2 linked regions of the Marinoscillum sp. 108 genome follow. The protein of the gene in region 2 binds, or shares a complex with, the protein of the main gene of each other region. Links are inferred from orthologs where the notes say so. Each region holds a gene or a part of one and is shown on either strand. Other genes may lie near its edges.

Region 1 (3,732 bases), on a different replicon or contig from region 2:
GACATAGTCGATGTCCAGGTTACTTCCAGCAGCACGCCTTCTGGCATGCTGCTGATGAGTTTGTCCTGTACTTTGGTATTGTTGACGCTGCTGCTGGGCGCCCAAAAAGAGTATTTTGAAAAGAAACCCTCCTACTCGATAGATCAAATAAGATATGAGGGCTATTATCAACAAGAATTTTAACATAGTACTCTATTAACTTATCTACTGAGGTAGAGGTTTCGTTCAGCGTAAATTTCAAGAAAGTAATCATCCATCAAATCATCGATGAAGTAGATGGCTTCACCCGTAGATTTCATTTCGGGTCCCAGTTCCTTATTCACATTAGGGAACTTGTGGAAAGAGAACACGGGTTCTTTGATGGCATATCCGTGCTTATAAGGTTTGAAATCAAAGTCTTTTACCTTCTTGGCTCCCAGCATCACCTTGGTCGCGTAGTTCACATAAGGCTCCCTGTAGGCTTTGCAAATGAAAGGCACCGTACGGGAAGCCCTTGGATTGGCCTCAATAATATAGACTTTGTCATCTTTGATGGCAAACTGAATATTGATAAGTCCAACGGTTTCCAGCGCCTTGGCGATTTTAATCGTGTACTCTTCGATCTGCCGAATCACAAAATCCCCCAGGTTGTAAGGGGGTAGTACTGCATAAGAATCTCCAGAATGGATCCCTGCGGGCTCTATGTGCTGCATGATCCCGATAATGTACACATCCGTACCATCACAAATGGCATCAGCTTCAGCTTCAATAGCCCCTTCCAGAAAGTGATCCAGCAAAATCTTGCCATCGGTTTTCTCCTTCAGCAGATTCACCACGTGCTCTTCCATCTCCTGCTCGTTGATCACGATCTTCATGCTCTGGCCTCCCAGTACATAACTAGGTCTGACAAGTAATGGAAAACCAATCTCCTTGGAGAGTTCAATGGCTTCCTCAGCATCTTCTATCGTACCATACTGCGGGTAAGGGATGCCTTGTTCTTTCAGCAAATCTGAAAAACGCCCCCGGTCCTCAGCCAGATCCAGTGCTTCATAGCTGGTACCAATGACTTTGATCCCATACCTGCTGAGTTTCTCTGCCAGCTTCAAAGCAGTCTGCCCTCCCAGCTGAACGATCACTCCCTCAGGTTTTTCATGAAGGATGATGTCATAAATATGCTCCCAAAAGACTGGCTCAAAGTAGAGTTTATCAGCCACATCAAAATCAGTGGAAACAGTCTCCGGATTACAGTTGATCATGATGGTCTCGTACCCACACTCCTTGGCAGCGAGCACTCCGTGCACACAGGAGTAATCAAACTCAATTCCCTGTCCAATCCTGTTCGGACCGGAACCCAGCACTACTATTTTCTTTCTGTCACTTGAGATGGACTCGTTTTCCTGATCAAAAGATGAGTAATAATATGGGGTTTGTGCCTCAAACTCCGCAGCACAGGTGTCTACAAGTTTGTACACCCGCTTGATGCCCTCATCATTCCTCTTCTGGTAAACCTCGCTCTCCAAACACTTGAGCAAGTGCGCTATCTGACGGTCGGCATATCCTTTTTCCTTGGCTTCTTTTAACAATTGTCTTGGCAAGCTATCCAGGGTGAATGCACTGATCTTGTTTTCCAAATAGATCAGTTCCTCAATCTGGTGTAAAAACCAAGGGTCAATTTTGGTAAGCTTCTGGATGGTCTTGAAGGGTATGCCCAACTTGAACGCATCATAAATATGGAAAAGACGATTCCAGCTTGGATTCTCAAGGCTGTACAGGATTTCCTGCTGGTCTTTTAGTTCGCGACCGTCAGCACCCAGACCGTTCCGCTTGATCTCCAGGGACTGGCAAGCCTTCTGTAGGGCTTCCTGGAAATTCCTCCCGATACCCATGGCCTCACCTACAGACTTCATCTGAAGTCCCAACTTTCTGTCCGATCCGGGGAATTTATCAAAATTCCAACGTGGTATTTTTACAATCACATAATCCAGCGCCGGCTCAAAAAAGGCCGATGTGGTTTTCGTGATTTGATTTTTCAATTCATCCAGGTTGTACCCGATGGCCAGCTTGGCGGCAATCTTAGCAATAGGATATCCTGTAGCCTTTGAAGCCAGTGCTGAAGACCTGGAAACCCTCGGGTTGATCTCAATACCGACAATCTCATCAGTCTCAGGGTGTACAGAAAACTGAACGTTACATCCCCCTGCAAACTGGCCAATGGCATTCATCATGCGCTTAGCCAAGTCCCGCATCTGCTGATAGACAGTATCTGGCAATGTCATGGCTGGTGCCACCGTGATGGAATCCCCTGTATGGACACCCATCGGGTCAAAATTTTCGATGCTACAGATGATGATGATGTTGCCGATGTTATCACGGAGTAGCTCAAGCTCATACTCTTTCCAGCCCATGATACTCTGCTCCACGAGCACCTCATGGATCGGTGAGGCCTGAAGGCCTGCATTGAGGGCTTTGTCAAAATCTTCCGGCTTGTCCACAAACCCGCCACCAAAACCACCAAGGGTATAGGATGGTCTGATTACCAAAGGAAATCCAATTTCCTGAGCGATCTCTTTTCCTTTCAGAAAGGAGGTGGCTGTTTCACCCTTACAGGTATTTACGCCGATCTCTGCCATCTTCAGACGGAATTTTTCCCGGTCTTCAGTGGTCTCGATGGCATTGATATCCACCCCAATGATTTTCACACCGTATTTTTCCCAAATTCCGGATTTATCACATTCTATGGCGAGGTTGAGTGCTGTCTGCCCCCCTTGCGTAGGGAGTACGGCATCAATATCGTGTTTTTCCAGAACCTCCTTAATGGATTTTTTGGTCAGTGGGAGGAGATACACGTTATCGGCAGTAACCGGGTCCGTCATAATGGTGGCCGGATTGCTATTGATAAGGGTGACCTCAATACCTTCTTCTCTCAGCGATTTAGCTGCTTGAGAGCCTGAATAATCAAACTCGCAGGCCTGACCAATGATGATGGGACCGCTTCCGATGATGAGTACTGACTTAATACTGGAGTCTTTTGGCATAAGTAATGGAGGTTACATAGGTACAAATTGGGGCAAATTTAAGTCAGGGAACCTCCACGGGAAAACCGATTAAAACTAAATTTGAGAAAGTGGCGGATTAATTTTCATATTTACAAATTCCCAAAGCAATAAAGGCCACCTCTTCATTTTCAAGTATGTATTATTGCAAATTGCATTTTTTCAGATGAATCGTATTGACCGACTAACTGCCATCCTTATTCAACTTCAGGGAAAACCACGGATCCCGATGGAAGATTTTGAGGAGCGCTTTGGGGTAAGCCGCCGGACAATCTTCAGAGACCTCAAGTCACTCATGGAAGCAGGGGTGCCGATTGGTGGAGATGCCGGAGAAGGATACTTCATTGTGGATGGTTATCACCTGCCACCGGTGGTTTTCAATAAGGAAGAAGCCGCTGCGCTCCTACTGGGCGCAAAGTTGATCGAACAAAATGCCGATAGTCAGATTGCCAAAAATTTTCAGGAGGCGATGTACAAGATCAAGGCCGTCCTCAAATGTCACGACCGGGAGTTTTTGGACACCCTGGAGCAAAGCATTTCGGTGATCGCCTCACCTACAGTTACCAATTTTGGATTTCCTGACTCACACATCGCAGAAATCCAGATGGCACTGGCCGCCCGAAAAATTATTCAAATACGCTATCACTCTAACTATAAAGACCAGACGACCGACAGAAAAGTGGCTCCTTTGGGGCTGGTG
Region 2 (3,117 bases):
TTTAGCTGTTGGGTACTTGGCCATTTCGCCCAGTTCCTCTTCTATTCTCAACAACTGATTGTATTTAGCCATTCTGTCAGACCTTGACATAGATCCTGTTTTAATCTGGCCAGTGTTCAATGCCACGGAAATGTCAGCGATGGTGTTGTCTTCTGTCTCTCCTGATCTGTGAGAAACCACTGCAGTCCATCCGGCTTTATGAGCCATCTCAATTGCTGCGAAAGTTTCTGACAAAGTTCCAATCTGATTTACTTTGATCAGGATAGAATTGGCAGCCTTCTCCTTGATTCCTTTTTCAAGAAATTTCACATTGGTAACCAATAGATCATCACCTACCAACTGGCACTTGCTACCAATTTTCTCAGTGAGGAGTTTCCAGCCTTCCCAGTCGTTTTCATCACATCCATCCTCAATACTGTCGATTGGATACTTCTCTACCAAAGAGGCCAAATAGTCTACCTGCTCAGCGCTGGTACGCACTTTACCGCTCTCTCCTTCAAACTTGGCGTAGTTGTATTTTCCACCTTCAAAAAACTCTGAAGAAGCACAGTCCATCGCAATGGTGATGTCTTTACCAGCCTTGTAACCAGCTTTATCGATCGCCTTCAATACAGCATCCAATGCTTCCTCTGTACCACCTGAGAAATTAGGTGCAAATCCACCCTCATCACCCACAGCAGTACTCAATCCTTTATCCTTAATGATGCTTTTCAGGTTGTGGAATACCTCAGCACCCATTCGCAAAGCTTCGCTGAAAGAAGGAGCTCCTACAGGTCGGATCATAAATTCCTGAAATGCAATCGGTGCATCCGAGTGCGATCCACCATTGATGATGTTCATCATAGGTACAGGAAGAACGTGTGCATTCACCCCTCCCAAATAACGATAAAGTGACTGCCCTGACTCCTCAGCTGCCGCTTTGGCTACAGCCAAAGAAACACCAAGGATAGCATTAGCTCCCAGCTTACTCTTGTTATGCGTGCCATCCAGCTCAATCATCACATCATCTATCAGCTTCTGCTCAAATACAGAGATGCCTACAATCTCAGGGGCAATGTGCTCATTCACATTTTCCACTGCCTTCAAAACACCTTTTCCTAAGTACTTGGACTTATCCCCGTCGCGTAACTCGACAGCCTCATGCTCGCCCGTAGATGCTCCAGAAGGAACAGCCGCACGGCCCATAAAACCATTTTCCGTATAGACGTCTACTTCCACTGTAGGATTACCTCTGGAGTCGAGAATCTGTCTTGCATGTACACTTTCAATAATACTCATGATTTCTGATCTTTAATTAGTTGTATAAAATCGTCAAATAGATAGGCAGAATCATGGGGTCCTGGGGATGATTCTGGATGATACTGCACGGAGAAAGCTGGCTTATTGACCAACCTTAGTCCCTCTACAGTATTATCATTTAGATCGAGATGGGTAAGTTCTGCTGTTGTTGAGTTTTTTAAAGAGTCCATGTTCACCGAAAAACCGTGATTCTGTGAAGTCACTTCGCTCTTTCCTGTTTGCAAATTTTTCACGGGATGGTTAAGTCCTCTGTGACCATGGTGCATTTTAAAGGTATCTATATCCACCGCCCTGGCCAGAAGCTGATTGCCCAGACATATACCGAAAATGGGGTAATCTTTTACCAATATGCCTTTCACCGTCTCCACGGCGTAGTCCATAGCCGCGGGATCTCCAGGGCCATTAGACAGAAAGTAACCGTCAGGATTCCATGCTTCCATTTCAGAGAGGGTAGCATTCGCAGGGAATACCTTGCAATGACAATCACGCTCTACGAAATTCTTAAGAATGGATCTTTTGATCCCGAAATCCATGACCGCAATTCGCAAGCCTGTATTTTCCTGACCTACTTCATAAGCGGTTTTGGTGGTCACCACACTGGAAAGCTCTAACGATTCCATGCTCGGCACCTCACTTAGCTTCGTTTTCAATGCATCCAGATCAAAAATCTCAGACGTGATCACTGCATTCATGGCGCCCTTGGTGCGAATATGTCTTACCAACATTCTTGTATCCACATCTGTGATACCAACAGTGTTGTGCTTTTCCAGATATTCATGTAACCCTTCAGAAGCTGTCTTGCGGCTATATTGATGGGTGAAGTCATTCACCACCAATCCCTTGATCATCGGGTGCGCAGACTCATCTTCATCTACATGAACTCCATAGTTTCCTATGTGTGGTGTGGTATTCACAATGATCTGACCGTAGTAGGAAGGATCTGTGTAGATCTCCTGATAACCGGTCATTCCTGTGTTAAAACATATTTCGCCTCCGGAAGTACCGGTTTTCCCTATCGAATATCCTTCAAAGAGAGAACCGTCTTCTAATAGCAGGAGGGCTTTTTTTCTTTCTGGTTGCTTCATGGCTTGCAAAAATAAGAAATTATCGTTCACAAATCAGACATAAAAAAAGGGATTAGGTCAACACCCAATCCCTTTTATATCTCTTAACTTAAGTTATTCACTTTTCTCTTTTTCTTCTGTGTCATCAGAAGCCTCGTTAGTAGGCTCTTCCTCAGTAGACTCAGCAGCAGCTTCCTCGATCACCTCTTCTGCTACCGCAGCTTCGGCCACCGGCTCCTCTACCACCACTGCTTCTTCTACAGCTGCAGTTTCAGCAGACTCCCCACCTTTCTTACCACCTCTTCTTGATCTTCTGGTCTTAGCTTTTGCAGCATCAGAATCCTGAAGCAACAACTCATTGAAGTCTACCAGCTCCATCATACACATTTCTGCGTTATCACCCAGTCTGATACCGGTTTTGATGATTCTGGTGTATCCACCTGGTCTTGAAGAAATCTTCTCTGCGATAGGGCCGAAAAGCTCCTGTACAGATACTTTATCCTGCAGGTATGAAAAAGCAATCCTTCTGGAGTGAGTAGTATCGGTCTTTGCTTTTGTGATCAAAGGCTCCACATACTTTCTCAAAGCTTTTGCTTTCGCTACAGTGGTGTTGATTCTCTTATGCAGAATCAAGGAAGAAGCCATATTCGACAACATCGCCTTTCTGTGAGATGCTGTTCTTCCAAGATGATTAAATTTCTTTCCGTGTCTCATTATTCTTCTTCCAATTTATATTTCGAAAGATCCATACCAA

Evidence for each region.
Region 1: the proteins of carA (region 2) and carB are in contact, whole or in part, in a solved structure (PDB 1KEE), measured with the Escherichia coli proteins. The link is inferred for Marinoscillum sp. 108 from one-to-one orthologs.

What each region holds. Positions count from the first base shown.
Region 1 is NZ_LR734808.1:3,542,221-3,545,952, reverse strand. Bases 1-3,403 are described here. They hold carB (carbamoyl-phosphate synthase large subunit), read right to left. Parts: upstream 3,015-3,403; coding sequence 201-3,014; downstream 1-200. Other genes in these bases: GV030_RS14420 (YafY family protein), read left to right, coding at 3,199-3,403; GV030_RS14430 (DUF4834 family protein), read right to left, coding at 1-186. Also shown: more of GV030_RS14420, read left to right, coding at 3,404-3,732. UniProt on the Escherichia coli protein: Large subunit of the glutamine-dependent carbamoyl phosphate synthetase (CPSase).
Region 2 is NZ_LR734817.1:628,362-631,478, forward strand. The notes cover bases 330-3,117. They hold carA (glutamine-hydrolyzing carbamoyl-phosphate synthase small subunit), read right to left. Parts: upstream 2,385-3,117; coding sequence 1,275-2,384; downstream 330-1,274. Other genes in these bases: eno (phosphopyruvate hydratase), read right to left, coding at 330-1,278; rplQ (50S ribosomal protein L17), read right to left, coding at 2,478-3,077; GV030_RS20220 (DNA-directed RNA polymerase subunit alpha), read right to left, coding at 3,077-3,117. Also shown: more of eno, read right to left, coding at 1-329. UniProt on the Escherichia coli protein: Small subunit of the glutamine-dependent carbamoyl phosphate synthetase (CPSase).